One region of the Cytobacillus kochii genome, then DNA from elsewhere that is predicted to be linked to it. Evidence: riboswitches for the same ligand, from Rfam matches in the RefSeq annotation. Region 1 holds a riboswitch; each other region holds the start of a gene.
What was found. Region 1 has a riboswitch for S-adenosylmethionine ahead of LG276_RS19335 (O-acetylhomoserine aminocarboxypropyltransferase/cysteine synthase family protein). Riboswitches for the same ligand answer to the same signal wherever they lie in the genome.
Positions count from the first base shown of each region.

Region 2: another riboswitch for S-adenosylmethionine. It lies ahead of LG276_RS08200 (alpha/beta hydrolase); the one in region 1 lies ahead of LG276_RS19335 (O-acetylhomoserine aminocarboxypropyltransferase/cysteine synthase family protein).
Region 3: another riboswitch for S-adenosylmethionine. It lies ahead of LG276_RS06320 (2,3-diketo-5-methylthiopentyl-1-phosphate enolase); the one in region 1 lies ahead of LG276_RS19335 (O-acetylhomoserine aminocarboxypropyltransferase/cysteine synthase family protein).
Region 4: another riboswitch for S-adenosylmethionine. It lies ahead of metE (5-methyltetrahydropteroyltriglutamate--homocysteine S-methyltransferase); the one in region 1 lies ahead of LG276_RS19335 (O-acetylhomoserine aminocarboxypropyltransferase/cysteine synthase family protein).

Region 1 is NZ_CP085254.1:3,786,316-3,792,194, forward strand. Features, by position in the region: gene LG276_RS19325 (methionine ABC transporter permease) at 1-621, opposite strand, end outside; gene LG276_RS19330 (methionine ABC transporter ATP-binding protein) at 614-1,639, opposite strand; SAM riboswitch class I at 1,753-1,857, opposite strand; gene LG276_RS19335 (O-acetylhomoserine aminocarboxypropyltransferase/cysteine synthase family protein) at 1,946-3,262, opposite strand; SAM riboswitch class I at 3,343-3,448, opposite strand; gene LG276_RS19340 (hypothetical protein) at 3,537-3,872, opposite strand; gene LG276_RS19345 (thioredoxin family protein) at 4,143-4,466, opposite strand; gene LG276_RS19350 (toprim domain-containing protein) at 4,471-4,833, opposite strand; gene gcvH (glycine cleavage system protein GcvH) at 4,979-5,362, opposite strand; gene LG276_RS19360 (arsenate reductase family protein) at 5,449-5,805, opposite strand.
Region 2 is NZ_CP085254.1:1,538,538-1,544,416, reverse strand. Features, by position in the region: gene LG276_RS08230 (alpha/beta fold hydrolase) at 1-498, opposite strand, end outside; gene ssuE (NADPH-dependent FMN reductase) at 705-1,253, opposite strand; gene LG276_RS08220 (LLM class flavin-dependent oxidoreductase) at 1,267-2,643, opposite strand; gene LG276_RS08215 (hypothetical protein) at 2,657-2,977, opposite strand; gene LG276_RS08210 (YezD family protein) at 3,010-3,177, opposite strand; gene LG276_RS08205 (hypothetical protein) at 3,198-3,347, opposite strand; gene LG276_RS08200 (alpha/beta hydrolase) at 3,340-4,128, opposite strand; SAM riboswitch class I at 4,386-4,488, opposite strand; gene LG276_RS08195 (MetQ/NlpA family ABC transporter substrate-binding protein) at 4,573-5,388, opposite strand; gene LG276_RS08190 (LLM class flavin-dependent oxidoreductase) at 5,406-5,879, opposite strand, start outside.
Region 3 is NZ_CP085254.1:1,160,773-1,166,651, reverse strand. Features, by position in the region: gene mtnA (S-methyl-5-thioribose-1-phosphate isomerase) at 1-325, opposite strand, end outside; gene mtnK (S-methyl-5-thioribose kinase) at 322-1,506, opposite strand; SAM riboswitch class I at 1,653-1,806, opposite strand; SAM riboswitch class I at 2,009-2,112, shown strand; gene LG276_RS06320 (2,3-diketo-5-methylthiopentyl-1-phosphate enolase) at 2,211-3,425, shown strand; gene LG276_RS06315 (2-hydroxy-3-keto-5-methylthiopentenyl-1-phosphate phosphatase) at 3,429-4,094, shown strand; gene LG276_RS06310 (methylthioribulose 1-phosphate dehydratase) at 4,091-4,720, shown strand; gene LG276_RS06305 (acireductone dioxygenase) at 4,707-5,240, shown strand; gene LG276_RS06300 (GNAT family N-acetyltransferase) at 5,276-5,815, opposite strand; gene LG276_RS06295 (acryloyl-CoA reductase) at 5,876-5,879, opposite strand, start outside.
Region 4 is NZ_CP085254.1:279,164-285,042, reverse strand. Features, by position in the region: gene LG276_RS01595 (nucleotide sugar dehydrogenase) at 1-327, opposite strand, end outside; partial or broken gene LG276_RS01590 (glycosyltransferase family 2 protein) at 319-1,830, opposite strand; gene LG276_RS01585 (DNA-binding protein) at 2,113-2,400, shown strand; SAM riboswitch class I at 2,475-2,587, shown strand; cobalamin riboswitch at 2,642-2,822, shown strand; gene metE (5-methyltetrahydropteroyltriglutamate--homocysteine S-methyltransferase) at 2,972-5,272, shown strand; gene LG276_RS01575 (hypothetical protein) at 5,293-5,583, opposite strand.

The DNA of each region.
Region 1 (5,879 bases):
GATAAACACGATAATTAAGATAATAATCGTTGCAATCCATACAACGTCATATCTACTTCTTTGGAAACCTTCTAAGTAGGCAAGATTCCCTAATCCTCCTGCACCTATGACACCTGCCATCGCCGTATATCCGACTAGCGCAATCGCTGTAACGGTAATACCCGAAACAAGCGCTGGCATAGATTCAGGAATGAGTACCTTCCATATAATTGTACTTGTTTTTGCACCCATCGATTTAGAGGCTTCAATGACACCTTTATCAATCTCACGTAAGCCAATTTCCACCATTCTTGCATAGAAAGGTGCTGCACCAATAATGAGTGCTGGCAATGCTGCATTTTCTCCAATCATTGTCCCTAAAATCATTTTTGTGAAAGGGATTAGTAACACAATCAAGATTAAGAACGGAATGGATCGAAAGACATTAACAAATGCCGCAATAATTTTATTAACTAGCTGATTTTGCCATATATTCCCTTTAGAAGTTAAGAACAAAAGTAATCCAAGAATAATTCCTAAAATAAACGTGGCTATAACAGAAATACTTGTCATATATAAAGTTTCTTTTGTTGCTTCCCACATTCTTTCCCAATCCACATTTGGTAGCCATTCATTAAGCATGGGAAATCACCTCCACGCCAACCTTCTGCGAATGAATATATTCAATCGCGCGGGTAACCTCATCCGACTCTCCATCTATATGAATAAATAAGGTACCGTAAGAGCCACTTTGTGTTTGGGATATCTTTCCTTGTAATACATTCACTGTTACATTGTAGTGACGAATTAAGTTTGTGATTAATGGTTGTTCCGCTGAACCACCTACAAATCCAAGTTGAACAATTTGGCCATTTGGATAAGCACTCAGTAAATGTGTAATCGTTTCCTTCGTTTCTTCCGGTTCGGTCACTTGTTGAACAAAACGCTTCGTAATAGGTTCTTTTGGCTTTTGGAACACATCTAGCACTTCGCCAATTTCAACAATTCTTCCACCTTCCATGACAGCCACACGGTGGCAAATCTTGCGAATGACATGCATTTCATGCGTAATTAACACAATAGTTAACCCTAAACGTTCATTAATATCAACAAGTAAGTCGAGAATACTATCAGTTGTTTGCGGATCTAGAGCACTTGTCGCCTCATCACATAACAGTACTTTAGGATTATTGGCAAGTGCTCGAGCAATACCTACTCGCTGTTTTTGTCCACCGCTTAATTGCGAAGGATAGGCATCCTCTCGACCATCTAGTCCGACCAATTTAATTAATTCATTAACTCTCTCTAGTCGCGCTTTCTTAGGTACACCAGCAATTTCTAATGGAAACGCAATGTTTTCTCGAACTGTTCGAGACCATAATAAATTAAAATGTTGAAAAATCATGCTTATTTCTTGTCTAGCCTTTCTTAAGCTAGCACCTTTTATGCGAGAAACTTCATTCCCAGCTACAGATACAACGCCTTCAGTCGGGATTTCAAGTCCATTTAACATACGAATCAATGTACTTTTACCTGCACCACTGTATCCGATTACACCGAATATTTCACCCTCGTTAATTTCGAGGTTAACATTGTCTACTGCATTTACTTTCCCGTTTTTCGTTGAGAAAATCTTTTTTACATCTTTTATTGAAATCATCTTATACTTCACCTCTTCAATCCAGAAAAACCAACACATTTATAGCATATCCATTGTTTTTAAAAAAAGCCTTCCTGCTTATGAGCAGAAAGGCTTGTTATGAAAATTCCTTTCTCTCATCTTTCAAAGCTAATGCTTTGAGTGAATTGGCACCATTTCAATTAAATGACGGTTGCCGGGCTTCAAAGGGCACTTCCCTCCACCTCTCTAAATAAGAGCAAACTATGAATATATTGAATTTTTTTGTGTACCTGTGTAATAGTATCATGTCATTGAAGTAGGTGTCAAATCTGAAAATAATAGTTGTTAGGCCCTTATATTTAATGAAGCAATACCGGTTGCCGCTTCAATAGCAGATTCAAGATCATCGATCAAATCTTCTACATTTTCAATTCCAATTGATAATCGGATTAAGTCTTCAGGTACACCTGCTTGTTTTAACCCATCTTGATTAAGTTGTTGATGCGTTGTGCTTGCTGGATGTATAATAAGACTTTTTGCATCACCTACATTCGCTACATGTGCGAACAGCTCAACCGAATTAATAACCTTCGCACCTGCTTTGCGCCCACCAGATATGCCAAAAACGACAACTGCCCCTGCACCTTTAGATAAATATTTGTCTGCTAATTCTTTATTAGGATGGTTGTCATCGCCCGGATAAAGTACCCAATTAACAGCAGGGTGATTATTCAAATATTGCACAATTTTTTTCGTATTAGCAATATGTTCTTTCATTCGAACCGTTAACGTTTCTAAACCTAAAGTGAATTGGAAGGCGCTTTGTGCACTTAGTGCTGGACCTAAATCCCTTAGAAGCTGCACTCTCGCCTTAGTAATATATGCTACAGGGCCAAGTGCCTCACTATATACTAAATCGTTATAGCTTGTATCCGGCTGACTTAATCCTGGATACTTCTCTGAATTCCAATCAAATTTACCACCGTCAACAATGATTCCCCCCATTGTCGTCCCATTCCCCAGTAACCATTTCGTAGCAGAATGAACAACAATATCTGCGCCATGCTCAATCGGCCGACATAGATAAGGAGTTGCAAATGTGTTATCAACCACTAACGGCACACCATGTTCATGGGCGATATTAGAAACCGTTTCAATATCTAGTACTTGTAAACTCGGGTTACCAATGGTTTCGGCAAATACAGCTCGTGTCTTTTCATTGATTGCTGCTCGTAGTTCCTCTTCATTATTCATATCGATAAGCCTAACGTTGATGCCGTACTTTGGTAAAGTGACTGTAAATAAATTATATGTACCTCCATATAAATTAGAGGCAGCTACAATTTCATCACCCGCTTGAACAATATTAAGAAGTGCTAAGTAAATGGCTGCTTGCCCGCTTGCTAATGCTAATGCGCCTGTTCCCCCTTCTAACAATGCAACTCTTTCCTCAAACACAGTAACCGTTGGATTATGAATACGAGAATAAATATATCCTGTTTCTTTTAAGCCAAATAAGTCTTGCGCATGCTCTGTATTTTGGAATTGATAAGCATTATTTTGATAGATTGGGACTGCTCTTGCCCCTGTTACTGGATCAGGTTTTAGCCCACCATGAACACCAATTGTTTCAAAACGAAGTTGCTTTTCTTTTTCTGCCATTTTACATCTCTCCTCTTTTTTAAATTGGAAAGAAAAGACGACCAAAAACCCTCTTCACAAAGAAGAGGGTTTATCATCTCTTCTTATCTATCAGAGCTTTTATGCTCTGCTGGAATTAGCACCGTGTATCAAACAACCGGTTGCCGGGTTTCATAGGGCCAGTCCCTCCACCACTCTCGATAAGAATATTTAATTTTCTAATTATTCTAAGGATAGAATAACAACCTTTTTTTGGGAAGTCAATCTTTTTTTAGTACATTTGATATATTTTTGATTAATTTTGATTTAACAGGAAAATGGCATCTAATTTCAATAATTGTCTAAAAGTCGATTTAAGGATGATATGCTTTTCATCCACTTGTTTCTTTAGACTTGTACGCCCTTGAAGCAAAGAATGAAAGTGGTCAGCAGTAGTTTGAATGTTTATATGATAATTTTTCAATGGGCGAGCATGTTTAATTAACAGCCTTTTACGGTCTAATGTCAAATACAATAGATTTTGTTCTAATTCTACTCGTATCCTTATAGGTTCCTTTAACATCATTAAAATATGATCATTTACTCTTAAAGATTGATTGAAATGATAAATGAGTTTCTCTATTGAAACCACCTCCTGCCCCGTCTTATATTCTATAATTCTGTTCCAAGAAATGATTTCCTTCTCCTAACTATCGACTTTAACCGACAGAACATTTTATTTCCAACAATGTTCACACCTATTTCCCGAGAAATATGTCAAAAGCTAGACTTATCGACAGAAAAAAGATACAGCCCATCGGTTCATCTGCATAGAATGAGTGAAAGGTGTATTTAAATATTTGCGCAAAACCCCTTGATTGAAAGCATAAGAAAACCACTTATTCCTAAACAATAAGTGGTTTTAAAATTGAAACTGTAATTCATATGATTGAATTTGCTCAAGTAAATAAGGTACGGAATGGAAAGCATAAAGCTTATCAACTAACTCTCCTTTTTTAAACACAAGTAAACACGGTACACTTTCAATTTCATACTTTTCGGCTACTGCTGGCAAAAAATTCAGGTCGGCTTTTCCTATAGGAAGGTTCTGCAACAGTTGCTCAGTAATTGTTAGCATTTTCCCGGCAACTTGACATGTCCCACACATAGGAGTGAATAAATAAAATAAGCCGGATTGCTTCCTTGCGATCAAATCATTTAAGTCATTGTTTGACCAGTCAATCATGTTATCACCCTTTATCTAAATACTCGGTATATATATCTATATTTGCGCTTATTAAGGCTGTAGCTAAATGATACGCGGGTGCCGCCTCGACTTCACGATACATTTTATCAATATAGATATGCTCTGCCTCTGGTAACTCTCTCTTAAATTGTTTACGAAGTTTTTCTCCTGATGCGTCAGCATCGACTAATATATAGACTTCCTTCCCAATTAAATAATCAATTAATTCATCCAACTTCGAAGTGCCAATCGTTCCATTTGTACATAAGATCTCTACAGGTTCTCTGATTAGTCCTTTCACTTTTCGTTTGTCAGATTTACCTTCAACAATAATCACTTTATTGCCATGTTCTATATGCATGCTCATCACCTAATATATATCATTTATATATTTTATAATAGTAAGCCTTTTTACATTTGAAAACTTTTCAGCACTTAGCTGGTATGTCTATATAGAAATTTAGAAAAAGGTCAAACCATTTAATGATTTGACCTTCTTTATTTAACTGCAATTAATCTTCTTTTGTCATTTCTTCATATTGTTCAGCTGTCATTAGCTTGTCAATTTCACTTGCATCGGATGGCTCAACAACGATCATCCATGCTTTCTCGTAAGGAGATTCATTCACAAATTCTGGACTATCGCTAACTTCTTCGTTAATCTCAACGATTTTACCACTAATTGGTGCATATAACTCAGAAACTGTTTTAACAGATTCTACGCTACCAAACGGTTCATCAGCAGTTACTTCATCTCCTACTTCTGGAAGCTCAACAAATACGATATCTCCAAGTTCTGATTGAGCAAAGTATGTAATACCAATACGAACTTTATCTCCTTCTGTTTTTACCCACTCGTGTTCTTCTGAATAACGTAATTCTTTAGGTGTGCTCATGTTTCATACCTCCATTAATTTAGGAAATTGTTTATTTTAATGACCGAATAAACGATCGTTTAAAACGTATAAAGCGCATCCACCATTTACAGCCAATTTTGTTCAAATTCTAGCTCTTTAAATCCGACTGTTACTTTCGTACCGTCTGTTGTTAATGGACGTTTAATTAACATTCCATCCGATGCTAATAAATCCAACAGTTCCGACTCTGAGGCCGTTTTCACTCGGTCTTTTAATCCTAACTCACGATACTTTTGACCGCTTGTGTTGAAAAACTTTTTCAGCTCTAACCCGCTCTTTTTGTAAAAATCTTCTATTTCCTTGCGGGATGGGGGATTTTCCACTATATGTATCGCATCATAGGCTATTTCATGTTCATCTAGCCATTTTTTCGCTTTTCGGCAAGTACCACATTTAGGGTACCAATAGAAAGTAAGTGCCATGTTTTCACCACCTATTTTATCATACCTATATTCATGAATACTATCGTTTCATTAGCATAACATATTTCTTTTTA
Region 2 (5,879 bases), 2.2 Mb from region 1:
TTCTTTTTTAAACATTAGTGGAATGAATCCTTTTAAAAAGGCTTTTTGGTCTCTTTGCACTTCTCTCATAAAACTAGTTAAAGTCTCCATATCAAAGGCGCCTATTGAGAAATCAGGCCATTTAAAATCGGAGGCAAGTTCATCTACAATAACTGTCGATTTAATATGTTTATCACCAAATAACTTTAAGTACTCCCATATGACAAATGCTCCCATCGACCAGCCAATAAGGGTCACATTCTCTAGTTTTAAATTTGTGATAAATTGTCTAATATCTTCGGCATACTGTGCAATGGTATGGCCATGATGGACTTTTTCTGATTGACCATGTCCTCGTAAATCTGGTATTAGCACACGATAATCAGTCTTAAAGTATTCTATCTGCTTTTCAAAGAATCGACCACTCATCCATACACCATGAATAAAAATGACCGGTTCACCATTACCTACATCTTCAAAATAAATACTTGTACCGTCACTTAATTTCATTATTGTCACATCATCAACCCCCATTTAAAAAATTCAATGATAATATAATCTATGCCTCAATCCTTAAAAGTAGTGGCAAAACCAATAGCTAAAATTTATCTTCTCGGAGCAATTTGCAACTCTACATTTAGAAAAAACATTGTATCTCATAGTTTTTTCAAACAATTAAAGGAGCCGAACAAACAGGAGTTGTTCGGCAAAAAATATATTTTCACTTATTTTAGTTGTAATTCCTTCATAGACAATAAAGAATGCAGACGATTTAATTCTTTATCTAATCTTTCCTTTACATGATTTTCGACAAAAAAACGATGATCTTCTGTTCTTTCAATCTCTTTATCTAAAACATATACACCCTGAAGGACTGTTTCTGCTCCTAAACTGGATATAACTGGTTTCAATGCATAATCAATCATAAGTAAATGTCCAAATGAGCCCCCTATCACAAGCGGTAATACAGATTTATCAACGAAGCCTTTTTGAGGTAATAAATCCAAATAAGCTTTTAGTACACCTGTATAAGACGCTTTAAATACAGGTGTTAATATAATTACAGCATCTGATTTTTCTACTTTTTCATTCGCTGCGATAATTGCCGGGCTATCAAATTTGGCATGAATTAAATCTTCAGCAGGTAACTCCCTTACTGTAATTTGCTCATATGACACGTCCTTTTTGTTTAAAAAGGCAATCGCTTCTTGCTCTAATCCGTTTAAACGGGAATTGTTTGATGTGCTTCCCGATATGATTACAACATTTGTCATCTTCAGACGCCTCCTATTTTGTAACTGTCAACTTACTAAATTTTTTACCATAATGATGCTCTGGCAAATGGTCATACCCAAATAAATTCTTTCTTAGGGTACCTTCTTCATACTCTCTTCTTACGAGCCCCCTATCTTGTAGGATTGGAATGACATGCTCAACGAACTCTTCGAATGTACCTGGAGTGACAGCATATGCAACGTTAAACCCGTCAACTCCTGTCTCTTCTTTCCATCCTTCTAATTGATCAGCAACAGAGTGTGCTGTACCAACAGCCACTTGACCCATCCCGCCGACACCAACAAATTTGGCAATGTCATCGACCGTCCAACTCTTTGTAGAATCAATATTCGTAAATGTTTCAACGATTGACTGAATGGCATCATTTTTAACGTACTCGATTGGTTGATTTGCTTTATACTCTGAGAAGTCGATACCACTCCACCCCCCAAATAACGCTAATGATCCTTCATAACTTGCATGGTTTTGATAGTCTTCATACTTCGCTCTAGCATCTTCCTCTGTTTCACCGATAATAGGCGTGACGAGAGAAAGGATTTTTACTTCACTAGGGTCTCTCCCTTCCGCTCTTACTGCTTCCCTAATTTTATCGACTATTACTTTACCGGCTTCTTTTGTCGGCACACTTATAAAGACCAACTCTGCGTGTTTAGCAGCAAACTTTCTCCCCCTTGTAGATGCACCCGCTTGAAAAATAACCGGTGTCCTTTGTGGAGAAGGTTCACATAGATGTGCCCCTGGCACCCTGAAATACTTCCCTTCATGGTTAATATCGTGAACTTTACTTGGATCTGTATAGAGCCCTTTTTCCTTGTCTAAAACCACTGCGTCGTCTTCCCAGCTTTGTTCCCACAGTTTATATGTAACATCTAAATATTCATCAGCTATCTCATAACGTTCATCATGACTGATTTGTTGATCTAGTCCTATATTTAGTGCAGCACTATTTAAATAAGAAGTGACAATATTCCAACCTATTCTTCCTTTTGTTAAATGATCGAGCGTGGATATCCTCCTTGCAAATACATATGGATGTTCAAAACTAGTTGAAACCGTTAGACCAAACCCTAAATGATTTGTTACTTGCGCCATTATAGGGACAACGAAAGCAGGATCATTAACTGGCACTTGTACCCCTTGTTTAACCGCCGCTTCTCTTGAATTTTGATAAACATCATATGTACCAAGCACATCTGCCAGGAAAATGGCATCAAAACGTCCCTTTTCAAGTACTTGAGCCAAATGTGTCCAATATGATATGTCTTTATAAGTAGAAGATTGATCATCCTTATGTGTCCATAATCCTGGTGATTGATGCCCAGCGCAGTTCATATCAAAAGCATTGAGGTACATTCTTTTCGCCGTCATTTTTAATTCTCCTTTAGTGATCATATTTTATAAAAAAATCATCAAGTGCTTTACTTAAACCACCTTTTCCAAATATAATTCTCGTTTTATTGTTTCGATTTTCAATTTGATTCGAGGCAAAATCTAAAAACGCGATGACGAACAGTCTTCTAACAATTATTGAATGCAACCCTTTTTCATAAAGTGATTGTTCAACCGTATGGAAGATTCCTTTATTAATATTAAAAGATTGACAACACCATCTAATAAAGTGAAAGTCAGGAAGATTCAAATACATGCAGCCTGATAGGTTTTTAGCTACATTGGGTGCTCGATGACTAATTGTTGACTGCATGTAACTCACTCCTTTTCAATTGTTTCATTCCATCATTTTTTATTTTGTTGTTTCTTTTTCAAAGCAAATCGTTTCTTCTCGGTAATGTCAATTTGGGTAATATCTCCTTCGTGTACAGTAATGGTGACACAACCATATTCGAGTTCCTTTAATGTTGTGAGAATGGTATGAATTTTATCTTGATCAATGTGTTTTTCCATAAAATTCTCCTTTATGGGACTTATTTTAGTCTTTTTACAAGCTCCTCTATTTCTGTAAGTGTTAACTGTTCTAATTCATGTCGCTTGAACTTTATTTCATCTATAGTAAGCATAAGGTTGATTAAGGTTTGTTTTCTCTTTGCTATCGCTTTTTGTAAAAACTTAGCCAACCTCTTTTCCCCCCCACTCAGTGTTCCTTTTTTCTTCATTTATCGTATTTAGAAATTCTGTTGTATCCTGAATAATTTTGGACTGATCATAATCCATGGATGCTACATGGTATGAGTTGTAGAGGACCCGAAGCCATTTATGATCTGTTTGAATTTCTATAAAAATACGATCTGTATTCTCTGGAGGTACAACATGATCATGGATAGACTTAAAGCATAATATTGGGCAATGAATTTGAGATAAACTTTTTCCTGCGTCACTCATTACCTTTTGTAAAGAGTGAACTGCTTTTACTGGAATATGATCGTAAGTAATTTCATGTATAGTCGGATTTTTGATATCTGGGCTACCTTCGTCAATATAGTGTTTCTCATCGTAATATCTTAAATACTCGTAATCTGGTAATGTCAGTGCAGTATTAATTAGGATCAATCCGTCCAGCTCTCCATATTTCTTAGCTAACAACAGCGCTAATGCACCGCCCATAGATTGACCTAAACAATAGACTTGTTTGCATGTCTCCTTTAATTGTTTATAAGCTGTAACGACATCATTGAACCAATCATCATAACCATATAACTCTAAATCTCTGCTTTTTGTTCCATGTCCTGTTAGCCTTGGGGCATGAACAGTAAAACCCCTATTTGCAAGTTCCGCACCCAAGTCCTCAATGCTCTGTGGTGTTCCAACAAAGCCATGAATGAGGAGAATACCAATGTCTCCACCTTCATAATAAAAAGAATCCGCACCTGGTATAACTGTTGATTCTACTCTTTTCATTTTTTCGTCCTCCTTTATATCGCAACATTTTGGTGGACAATGGTTGACTACCATTGCCGATTTTTCCCATTGATGTAAATCTAGCTGCACTACTGCCTTTGGAGGTCCAATCAGCAACTATAATTCCAACTTAACTAATAGGTTTAATCAGTTTAAAAACAGCATTTGTATAGAGGAGATCATCCCTTGGTGATTAAATCATGCAAAATAAAAAACCTCTTCCGACAAGAAGAGGTTAAAGTTCCGTTCTTTATCTCTCCTTATCTTTCAAGCTACAGCTTGCTGGAATTGGCACAGTGCAATAAATTGCCTGTTGCCGAGGCTTCAAAGGGCCAGTCCCTCCACCTCTCTGGATAAGAAAAATCATATTAAATTTTATATCATTTACTCTATAATATTTATCAATATTTGTCAATTATTTTTTAAAAAATTAAGATGATTTACTCATTCGCCCATCCATTCTGGCTTATGAAAACCTTTAAAGTTTTCTTCAATTACTTTTGCAAATTCCTCCGACTCTATGGCTTCAATAATATCCTTTGCCATTTGGGCGTCTTTATCTTCTTTACGTACAACCATTCTATTTTGGATTTCCTCAGGAATTTGATCACGATAAATGGCTGTTGTTAAATCTAATCCTGCAGCAACCGCAAAGTTACCATTAACAGCAGCAAGATCAACTGATTCAAGAGACCTTGGCAGTTGGGCTGCATCTACTTCATGGAATTTCAAATTTTTCGGGTTAGATAATACATCATTAACTGTTGCATTGACTGGGTTTATATCATCTTTCAATTCTATTAAACCAGCATCACGCGCAACTGTTAATCCTCTCGCTAAATTTGTAGGATCATTAGCAATGGCCATCGTGCTGCCATCTTTCACTTCTTCAAGGGAGTTGAATTTTTCTGAATATATACCAATTGGAGCTGTAGGAACAGAAATAATATCTACTAGATCCATCCCTTTTTCAGAGTTAAAATTCTCTAAGTACACTTTATGTTGAAATAAATTACCATCCAAATCTCCACTATCTAAAGCAATATTCGGTTGAACATAATCATTAAATTCCTTTACTTCTACTTTGTACCCTTTTTCCTCAAGTAGTGGTGCTACACCTTGCTCAAGCATATCACTATAAGGAACTGTCGCCCCTAATACCATCTCTTTCTTTTCTTCGCCGGATGAACCTGATGCCCCACATGCACTTAAAACAGTGCAACAAATCAGTACAAAAAATAGTAACCAAACTTTTCTCATACCCTTCACCTCTTATTTTAATTGTTTATTTTTTCGCCTTTACGAAATTTACTTCCTGGATGACCACTCGGTAAAAGAGGCGAGCCGTGAGTAAAAAGCTTTTCTCTTAACGTACCCTGTTTGTATTCCTTTTTATATAAACCACGTTCTTGTAGAATCGGAATAACAAGCTCAATAAAATCTTCCAAATCTGCTGGCGTTACTAAATGATTTAAATTAAAACCATCGACCCCAGAGGCTTCAAACTGATATTGAATTTGGTCTGCTACTTCTGATGGATTGCCGACAATTATGTTGTCTCTATCTAATCCTTCTAATTTTGAAATCGCTTCTTTAATCGATAGTTTTTTCTTCGCATCTTTCGTTAATGAAGCAGCTTTATAATGCCCATGCTCTGTAGCTTTAAATTCAAATGGGTTATCTAACTCATCCTTTGTAAATTCCGCAACATTATAACCGCTTGCGCCCCCAAACTGTGCTTTCGCTGCATC
Region 3 (5,879 bases), 2.0 Mb from region 1:
TTTCTATTACTTTCATCATTCGATCCAAAGCCCAGAACAAATTAACAGCTGTCGGTCTAGAGCCCGCTAGATAAAGATAATCTTCATGAATTCTAAGATGGAAAGTTTCAATGTCGACCCCTTCGTATTTTTTTGCAGCAATCGCTAAACCATAAGCAGCAGTAATTCCAATAGCTGGCGCCCCTCTTACTTTCAACTGAATAATTGCCTCAAAGACATCTTCAATGGTTTCGAGTTCTATCCATCTTGTTTGATGGGGTAATAAGGTTTGATCAAGAATTTTCAATCTACCTTCTTGCCATTCAATTGGTGTTGGTATACTCATGATGTATACGCCTCCAGTTCCTTAAGAAGTTGCGAGATTGTTCCTATGTTTTTGCGATTAATAATCAAGGATGAACCTAATTGAATCGTTGACTTTTTCACATATAATCTAATTGAACTATCTTCTATTCCATCAAGATCCTTCACATGAGACAATCCGATTGTTCTCCGAATTAATTCACATCCCACTACTCCGATAGCATCTTTAAATACTTTAGCTAGAAAAGATTCTAGAGCGCCTGGTACTTTCGTAAAAGGATTAACAACAGAATTTTCCCAAGCTTCTGAAAAATATTGAGAAAACACATCCCATACTTCTTCAATCTGTTGACGAATAACGATTCTATCGTTTTCGTTTCGTACAAGTACTTGGAAAATGAGATGGGCAATATATTGACCGACATCAAATCCAATCGGACCATAAAAGCCGAACTCAGGATCAATCACCTTCGTCTCACTCTTACTCGCAAATATACTCCCTGTATGTAGGTCACCATGTAGTAAGCTCTCTGCTTCTGTGAGAAAAGCATATTTTATTTTGGCTACTTCAAGCTTCAACTTGTCATTAGCCCATAGTTGCTGAACCACTTCAGCCAACTCAGCTTCAAAATCATTCGTTTCCACATCAAAAAATGGATCGGTGAATACTAAATCCTCAGTGATTTTACATAGTTCCGGATTTGAAAATTTAGCGACCAATTTCTTTTTCTCAAACGGATGAAGAGCAAAATCTGAAGTTGAAAACAATGTCTTTGCTAGGTACTCCCCAATATGAGCTGATAACTTCGGATAATGATCCCCTTGAATCAATCCGTCTCTTACAATTGTCAGATGGGAAAGATCCTCCATCACAGTTAATGCTAGCTCTTCATCTGTTGCTAGTACTGCTGGGAGGAGGTGAGGAACGAATTCACCATGCTTCTTAAGGACTTCTGCCTCCAGTTTTGCTCGTTTAAGTGTTAGTGGCCAGCTTTCCCCGACTACTTTTGCATAAGGGAGTGCTTGCTTAATAATTACACTTTTACGATTAGAAGTAATACGGTAAACATAATTCAAATTACCATCACCAATCTCTTCCACCGTTATTTTTTCATCCGGTAAAAACAGCTTTAAACTCTTCACGTATTCACACGCAGATTCCTCTGTCAAAGCGCGGTAACCTATATTTTCTAAAACAGCCATATCTCTTCCCCCTTATTTCTTTATTTATCTGTGGCACAAAACAGGGGTGACTACATGAAGAGATATAGTCGGACCTGCTTTGTCACTACAGAAACAAAAATGCCCCTTTCCAGTACAGAAAGAGGCATTCGTCATGACGATTTTGCCTCTCATCTTTCAGAATAACTTCTGAATGGAATTAGCACCGTGCCTTACATTAGGCGCAGAAATTCTCTAGCTGCGCCTCGTTTCACAACGATATTACGGTCGGTTGCTGGGTTTCATCGGGCCATATTTCCCTCCACCTGCTCTTGATAAGAGTATAAAAGATTCATTTTTTGAAATATCTTGAGCAAATACTAGCACCGATTATAAAAAAGTGTCAATCTTTTTTTAAAAAACTTTTCATCTTTTTATGGATAAAGGAATTTTGTCATATAACGTAAAAAATTCTCTGTTGACAGATAAAACACCTGGTGACATAATACAATTGTGCAAAAATTTAAAACGATAATCATAAATTTTCTTATCAAGAGCAGGCGGAGGGACGAGCCCGATGAAGCCCGGCAACCGATTCTAAATGAACACGGTGCTAATTCTTGCAGCAATCATGCTGACAGATAAGGAGAAGGTTCTATCACTGCGAACTAACCCTCTTCTTATTGATTAAGAAGAGGGTTTTTTATTGTCAATGTAAATTCGAAACCATCAGGGAGGGTTCTCATATGGGAGATGTAATTGCAACTTATCAAGTATACGCAAGACCCGGTTCATTAGAGAAAAAAGCAGAGGATATCGCTTTAGGATTAACGATAGGCTCGTGGACAGCGTTACCATTACTTGAGCAAAAACAATTACTAAAACATAAAGGCAGAGTCACTGCACTACAAGAGTTTTATGATGATGAACATCCCAATCGATTCGGTGAAGTAAGGTGCGAAATTAGTATCGCCTACCCTACATATAATTTCACATTTGATATTCCAGCAATCTTAACAACCGTATTTGGAAAGTTATCTCTAGATGGTGAAGTAAAATTATTAAACCTAGAATTTGATAATGAGGATCTTTCCCGTTTTCCAGGACCAAAATTCGGTATAAAAAATATAAGATCGAAACTAAATACTCAAGACCGCCCATTACTTATGAGTATATTTAAAGGCATCATCGGCAGGGATATTCACTTCTTAAGAGAACAGTTAAGAGACCAGGCTATGGGAGGCGTTGATATTGTAAAAGATGATGAAATTCTTTTTGATGTCAACATCTCTTTTGAAGACAGAATTATCGCAGGTAAAGAAATACTAGATGAAGTCTATGAAAAGACTGGAAAAAGGACACATTATGCAGTCAATTTATCTGGGAGAACAATGGATTTAGTAGATAAAGCAAAACATGCGACCGAATTAGGGGCGGATGCATTATTATTCAATGTTCACACTTACGGTCTAGATATGCTCCAAACACTAGCTGAAAACAGTGAAGTGCAGTTACCTATCATGGCACATCCTGCATATAGTGGGGCCTATACTTCTTCAAACTTCTATGGTGTGGCTCCTGACTTATTACTCGGTAATCTTACTCGCTTAGCAGGTGCAGATTTCTCTTTATTTCCTTCTCCATATGGTTCTGTTGCCTTGGAAAAAGAAAAAACCTTAGCTATCGCTAGACAGTTAACCGAAGAAAATGGCTTGAATCAGGCATTCCCGGTCCCCTCAGCAGGCATTCATCCAGGTTTAGTTCCGTTGCTTTATCATGATTTTGGCAATGATTGTATAATTAATGCGGGCGGAGGGGTCCATGGTCATCCTGAAGGAGCAGCAGCTGGCGTGAGAGCCTTTAGGCAAGCCATTGACCACGTCATACAACAAAATACTCATCGTGCAACAAAAGCGCAAGAATTGGAAGCAGCATTAGCAAAATGGGGAGGTACGTCGTAAAAGATGACAAAACCAATGATTTTTTGTGATTTTGATGGAACAATTACGAATAACGATAACATTGTAAAGATTATGGAGCATTTCGGTCCTATTGAGGCAAAACAGATCAAGGAAGATATTTTAGCTCAAAATATCTCTATCCAAGAGGGTGTTAAAAATCTCTTCTCACTTTTACCAACAAGTAAAAAAGAAGAGATTATCCATTTTGTATTAAATAGTGCAGAAATTCGTGAAGGATTTTCAGCTTTTGTTAGATATACACACGAAAACGATATCCCTCTTTATATTGTTAGTGGTGGAATTGACTTTTTTTTAGAACCAGTACTTGAACCTTATGGGCCATTTACGAAAGTATTTTGCAATCAGGCAAGCTTTGCTTTAGAAACGATAGATATTCACTATCCACACCAGTGTGATGAACTATGTTCTTCACAAGGTTGCGGCTGTTGTAAACCAACCATTATTAGAAAACACTCATCTCCAGAACACTTTAATATTCTTATTGGCGATTCGATTACAGACTTTGAAGCAGCCAAAATAGCAGATGCCGTACTTGCTAGAGATTTCTTAATTCAAAAATGTGAAGAAACTGGTATTTCTTATACTCCTTTTGAAACCTTCCATGATTGCATTGAATACCTCGATGAACTAGTTGGTGCGAAATCATGACAACGTATGAAACAGAGTGGGATACATTAGCTGATATTAAAGATGAGTTAGCGGCTAGAGATTGGTTTATGGGTACTAGTGGTAATTTATCCATTCGCGTAGATGAAAACAGCTTTTTAGTCACTTCAAGTGGACTTGATAAAAGAAAGAGAACAGTCAATGATTTTTTATTAGTAGACTTAGAAGGAAGGCCCCTAGAAAACACGTCATCTAAACCTTCAGCTGAGACTTTATTACATTGTGAAATCTATAAGAAAACGTCATCAGGAGCAAGTCTTCATGTTCATACAGTTGCTAATAATGTTATTTCTGAGCTTTTCTATCAAGAAGGTGTAGTAACTTTTCAGCATCAAGAGTTAATTAAAGCATTTGGATTATGGGGAGAAGATGATATACTCACCATCCCGATCATTCGCAATGATGCGGATATCCCTACATTAGCGGATCACTTTTCTGCTTACGTCAGCAAAGAGAAAGGTGCAGTCTTAATTCACAACCACGGGATTACTGTTTGGGGAGTCGATGGGTTTGAAGCAAAAAAATTATTAGAAGCTTGCGAATTTTTATTTCAATATAAATTATCTCTTATTCAATTAAAAGGAGGCGTTTTACATGGCCATTATTAAATTCAAAAACGAAGAAAAAGTGATTACTGATCAACAAGAGGTATCTACATTTTTAACTGCACAAGAAGTCATCTATGAAAATTGGAACATTGAGCAATTAGAAGTGACATTACACGAAAAATACGATTTATCTGATGATGAAAAGCAAGCCATACTAGATGCATTTTCAACTGAAATCAAAACCATTTCTGAAAAGCGCGGCTACAAAGCTGCAGATGTTATTTCACTTTCAGACAGTACGCCAAATTTAGATGAATTATTAATTAACTTTCAAAGAGAGCACCATCATACCGATGATGAAGTCCGCTTCATCGTAAGTGGGCATGGGGTCTTTATTATCCAAGGAAAAGATGAATCGTTTTTTGAAGTCCATTTAGATCCAGGTGATTTAATTTCTGTACCTGTAAACACGCGTCACTATTTTACTTTAGCTGATGATCGAAAAGTTGTTGCTATTCGCCTCTTTGTTACACCAGAAGGTTGGGTACCTGTTTACGAAAAAGAAAAATTGAATGCTTAATATTAGGGAGGCTCCTACATAAGTGGAGCCTCTCCTTATTTCTCTATATAATAGATAAAAAATTCGCTCCATTCTCCACTATCAAATGAGAATTGAGACTGTTTCTCTTCATAATTAAAACCGATAGATTCTGCTAAATGAATGGAGGCAAGGTTATCACTATCAATATGTAATTCTATTCTTTCAGGTTGTAAATATTCAAAAATAAAAGGAATAATCGTGACTACGCTTTCTTTTCCATATCCTTTTCGCCAATATTGATTGTGAATAGCATAACCAAGTAGTACTAACTCCTTGCCATTCCTCTGTGTTCGATACATTTCTATCTTTCCTATATGTGCACCATCATTTTCTCTAAATATACCAAACTCAGATAATTGCCAAGCATCATCTTGCTTACTCCATTGCTCGATTTTCTTCTTGAATTTTTCTTTAGTATAAGCAGATAAATCTTGTGGGCGTCCTTCATCATGACGTGATTGCGAAACTAAACGGTTCTTTAATCCCTCTATCCAAGCTTCGTAATCTTCATACATATACGAACGAATGACGAGACGGTTACTTTTCAACTGCATGTCCTTCGCTCCATTCTATCGGAAATTAGGCCGCCTTTTATCAGTTATTGTGTGTAGTTACTAT
Region 4 (5,879 bases), 1.1 Mb from region 1:
ATAGTTAGTAACTGCAATCATCGCTCTTAAATCCGGTTCATGATGTTCGTCAATTGGGGTTGGAACTGTGACGATGATATACTCAGCGGCTTTAAGCAAAGCTACAGCTGCATCCGTATGTTTTGGAATGAAATTTAGAACCGCTTGCAGCTCTTCATCTTTTACATCAGGAATATAACTGCTCCCTTGCTGTAATAACTCAATCTTATGAGTATCTTGATCGATGCCCGTTACATGACAGCCCTTTTTTGCTAAGTGGAGAGCCAGTGGGAGACCAACATAGCCGAGACCAATAACAGCAACTCTATCTATTTGACCTTGGAGCATGTCCCATTTTCGGTTGCCATCTGTATAACCGCATCTCTGATTGAACGATAGTAAATATGAAAATGCTTCAATGTGGTCACCTAGAATCCGGTCAGTTGATTCGACCCGACCATCGGCTTGCCTGTGATGCTGTTTTCTAATTTTATTTGGCTTGACGACATCGACATAATGAATGGATTCGACTTTAAATCCTTTTAGAATTGCCTTTGCTTGAAATAAAGGTGGAGACATTAATGTGAGGATACCAATCTCTTCAATCACTTTCCTGCTCATTGCGTGTGGAATAGCAGTGAGAGAATTAACGGTGAGGTCCTCTCTTTTCAGCGCCATATTCAGAAGGTACTTAGCAGCACTCACAGAATGCAACGGATGGGCACGGTCGAGCAATATCTCTAAATCATTTAAAGCAATATCTGCCCCTTCTTCTACAGCATGTATAAAAGGGGTTAAATCTTCTGCTTTGATAACAAAATCACTATCTAAGAACAAACAGATATCTCCTGTACTGTGAAGCGCACCAATCGCTCTTGGAATGTTATGTCCGAGTGCCTGGTCAAACGCAATCACTTTCACACCTGACTTTTCTACCTTTTCCTTTGTTCGTTCATCTGCTCCATTTAACACAACAATGATTTCATCAATGCCTGCCTTCTTTACCTCAGCAATCACTTCAGCAATCGTATCCGGCTCCTTCCCTACAGGAATAATCGCACTATACTTCGCTCGTTTCTCTTCCTTTACCGAAAAGGCTTGTACATATTCCTTAAAAGATTGCCGATTTCGCCTGCCATCATTTAAACCACCGCGATATCCTCTCTCTTCAATCAGTTGCGCCACTGCACGTAAGTGGTCACCAATTATTAAACTTGTTGAAAATGAAAAAGAGGAGCCCGTAATCTTCTGTTGATGTTTCGGTCGAATCTTATTTGTAGCAATCACGTCAATGGCGACTGGTGCACTCATCTTTAATTCTTTCATCACAGCTATACTATGAGCTAATGGCGGACAAGCTAAATTCTCCCAACCAATTGTATCAAGCGCTGATTTTTTCATCACATGAGGAACAGCGACTAAGGAATTAACGGATAACTCACCTTTACCTAAAAAATGATTAAGAGAGAACTTTGATACTGCTGTCGGATGTGGTCTAATGGGGCGCTTCATTGTCCAGCTTAAATCATTTAGGGCAATATCAGCCCCATCCCGAATGCCATCAAGCAGTGCTTGTAGCTCCTGTGCTCTAACGACAATATCACCATCAATAAAAAGAAGCGTATCTCCTTTTGCCTCCCTTGCACCAATTGCTCGTCCAATATCCACCCCTAGAGGTTCTTTATAAACAAGCTTTCTACATTCAAATGCTTCCGCTATTTTCTCCGATCCATCTGTTGAACCATTCAAAACAGCGATGATTTCATATGGCTCAATCTTCACTAACTCTTCTAAAACGGCTGACAACGTAGATTCTTCATTCTGAATGGGAATAATAACAGATAGATTCATAACACTTCACTTCTCTCCTTCAGCAAAATTAATAGTCTCCTTTGTGCTAACTATAGCCTTTTCCATCACAAACCCGAGAAAAACACTAAGTAATATCAATATATACAGCTTGGCCAATTTTGTTCTCGGACAAGTATACAATCTATGAAAGATGGTGCGATAGACAGGGTAGATTGGTTTAATTATGGGGGCATTGATCGGATTCGGCACTAAAAAATATATTATTACTATTCGTTAGGAGATGTTAAAGTAGATATATATGTATTTAAGGGGGAGTACAAATTGGAATTCGAGTTGAATTTTATTTGGATTGCCGTCGGTTTAGCATTACTTGGCTATTTCATAGGCAATGGGTTGAAGCAATTTAGTAGTAAAAATGAAGGTAATATGAATCATTTACTCGTGGAGCAAAGCCACCTTCATCTTTACTTTTATTTAAGTGAAGCAGACATGAAGGATCTATTACAGAAGCATCCTCACGCACCAAAAGTCATTCTTAATGGCAAGCATTATTACCATCTACATAAATTTCGCAAGTGGCTTGAATCTGATGATCTATATCACTCATGAAGAATTTATTTTGACAGCTTCCATTTATTATGCTAATCTATCTGTAAAATTCAAAATATTATAAATATGTAATTCTCTTATTCAGAGAGGTGGAGGGACTGGCCCGATGAAACCCAGCAACCTTTAACAATTTTTTGTTAAAAAGGTGCTAATTCCTGCAAAGTGTAATAGCTTTGGCAAATAAGAGAGGATTAAGACCTCTCTATTTTTAATTTAGAGAGGTCTTTTGTATTTTCAAAACTTAATAAGAAAGGCAACAGATGCATGATTGCTTAAAAGGGAAGCCCGGTGGAATGCCGGCACGGTCCCGCCACTGTGAAGGAGAGCGACTTATCATTAACCACTATTTCATAATAGAAATGGGAAGGGATAACGAGCGATGATCTGAAGTCAGGAGACCTGTCTGTTGTTTGCACTTAGACTCTACGGATGCATAGAGAGGAGTGATGAATACGTGTTGAGCAAATCAAATGGTCTCAACTCTAGTTAATATTGCGTATGAATCTCTCATTTAATAATAGATAGAGAGATTTTTTGTTGAGAAAATACAATCATAAAAGGAGTGTTTAAAATGACTGAAGTAAAAAGCTCAAATGTAGGTTATCCAAGAATTGGCGAGAAGCGGGAGTGGAAGAAAGCTCTCGAACAATTTTGGAGTGGTATGTTGAATAAAGAGACTTTTCTGCAACAAATGGAAGTCATACGTTTATCCTCTCTCGAGAAACAAAAACAACTTGGCGTTGATCTCATCCCGGTTGGTGATTTCACACTGTATGATCATGTCCTCGATACAGCTGTGATGTTTGGACTTGTTCCTGAGCGTTTTACATACAGAGGTGGGAAGGTTGATATTGAAACGTATTTTGATATTGCCAGAGGGAACAAAGATGCCGTGGCAGCTGAAATGACCAAATGGTTTAACACAAACTATCACTACATCGTGCCAGAACTCACCAACCTCACGCCAACACTTGCTGAAAACCGGCCACTTGCCTTTTATAAAGAAGGAAAAGAGAAGCTTGAAATCGACGGAAAACCGGTTATCTTGGGCCCGATTACTTTTGTGAAATTATCAAAAGGCTATAAAGAAAGTGAATTCAAATCAATCGTCAATCAATTCGTTCCTCTTTATGCACAAATTTTAAAAGAATTACAGCAAGAAGGTGCCTGGTGGGTGCAAATCGATGAACCTATTTTAGCCACTACCCTCACAGAAGAAGACATCTCACTCTATCAAGCAGTTTACCAAACATTACACGAGGCAGCACCACAGATAAATATCATTTTACAAACGTATTTTGAAAGCATCACTCATTATGAAGCTGTTACCTCTTTACCTGTGCAAGCGATCGGCCTTGATTTTGTCCATGATGCAGGTCAAAACCTCGCTTCCTTACAAAAATTCGGCTTCCCAAGTGATAAAGTATTAGCTGCAGGTGTCATCGATGGCCGTAATATCTGGGGCGCCAAACTTGATAATAAGCTCTCTCTTCTAGAAGAAATTACAGCAATTGTTCCGAAGGATCGCTTAATCATCCAGCCTTCATCCAGCTTATTGCATGTACCCGTTACAGTCAAAATTGAAGAAACACTTGATCATACATTAAAGACCGCACTCGCCTTTGCTGATGAAAAATTACAAGAAATCGTAGTGCTAACAAAAGGAATAAGAGAAGGAAAAGAGCAAATCCAAGATGAGGTAAACAAGAGACGAACTGCTATAGAGGCGCTAAATCAATCTTCTATTAGAAACAATCAACAAGTACAAACAGCCATTCAAAACTTACCATCATCACTAGCAGAGCGCGAAGCACCTTATTCTGTTCGTCAAGCAGCACAAAAAACAGCCTTCCAACTACCACTCCTACCTACAACAACGATTGGAAGCTTCCCACAAACACAAGAAGTGAGAAGAAATCGTTTAAAATGGCGTAAAGGAGAGTTAACTGCTACTGACTATCAAACATATATCAAAACGGAAATTAAAAAGTGGATTGATATTCAAGAAGAGCTAGGCCTTGATGTGTTTGTTCATGGCGAATTCGAACGCACAGATATGGTCGAATACTTCGGTGAAAAATTAGCCGGATTCCAATTCACAAAATTCGGTTGGGTGCAGTCTTATGGCTCTCGTTGTGTCAAACCACCAATTATTTATGGAGATGTCTCATTCGAACAGCCAATGACAGTTGCAGAAACAGTCTATGCCCAGTCCTTAACAGATCACCCGGTAAAAGGTATGCTCACTGGTCCGATTACGATTTTAAACTGGTCATTTGTCCGCGACGATATCCCTCGTTACGAAGTCGCAAACCAAATTGCCCTTGCCCTTCGAGAAGAAGTAGAAGCACTAGAAACAAATGGTATCCGGATGATTCAAGTAGACGAACCAGCCATTCGTGAAGGATTACCACTCAAACAAGAGAAGTGGGAAGATTATCTGAACGCTGCTGTTTATGCTTTTAGACTAGCCACCACTTCTGTCAGAAATGAAACACAAATTCATACGCATATGTGCTACTCCGATTTCGAAGACATTATCTCAAGCATTCAAGCACTCGACGCTGATGTCATCTCCATTGAAACATCAAGAAGTCATGGCGAGCTGATTCACTCATTTGAAGAAAGCACCTACCAACAAGGTATCGGCCTAGGCGTATATGACATTCACAGCCCTCGAGTGCCACAACTCGACGAACTAACGAAAAACATCGACCGTGCCTTACAAGTACTAGACCCACAACTTTTCTGGATTAACCCTGACTGCGGTCTCAAAACAAGAGGCATTGACGAAACCGTCGCAGCCCTAACAGTCATGGTGCAAGCTGCCAAACTGTCGCGGGAAAAATTACTTGTAAAAAAAGGCGAATAACCAAACAGAAATCCGAACGATTATACATTCGTTCGGATTTCCTCATTCAATAACACAGCGTTTAACTTCTTATCCATCTTCTTTTGATAAGGACGATGATTAAATCTCCTTGTGTTAAAACCACCAATCAAATTCCGTACTCGTTCATTATGGGTAATGAGGTGCTGATATATCTCATTCTGCAAATAAGCATTAAACCAATTATACTCCTTTAATTTCCGCATGTTATATGTAACATCCTCTTGTGTGACTTGTGTAATAAAGGGAGAAAAAGAAATAATACTTATAAAATTCAGGAGAAACTTTTTCATTAATGAATACATCCTCTCTTTATGATTTGTATGTGATTGACTGTGAACGCTCTTTGCGGAATATAAATTTCCGGAATTAGCTCATTCGCGTAATTTATGGGTTTACGTTGCTTATATTTCCTAGAACTCCATTATTAGCTACGAATTCTCGACTTTATGTTGCTCATTTCTAAAGAACTTTTTATTATCCAGGATTTCGAATTTACGGTCATTTACTATAAATTATACCAACCATTAATTTTTTTACAAATATATACTTTTATAAGCATCGAAGATTCAACCGTATAAAAGCAAAA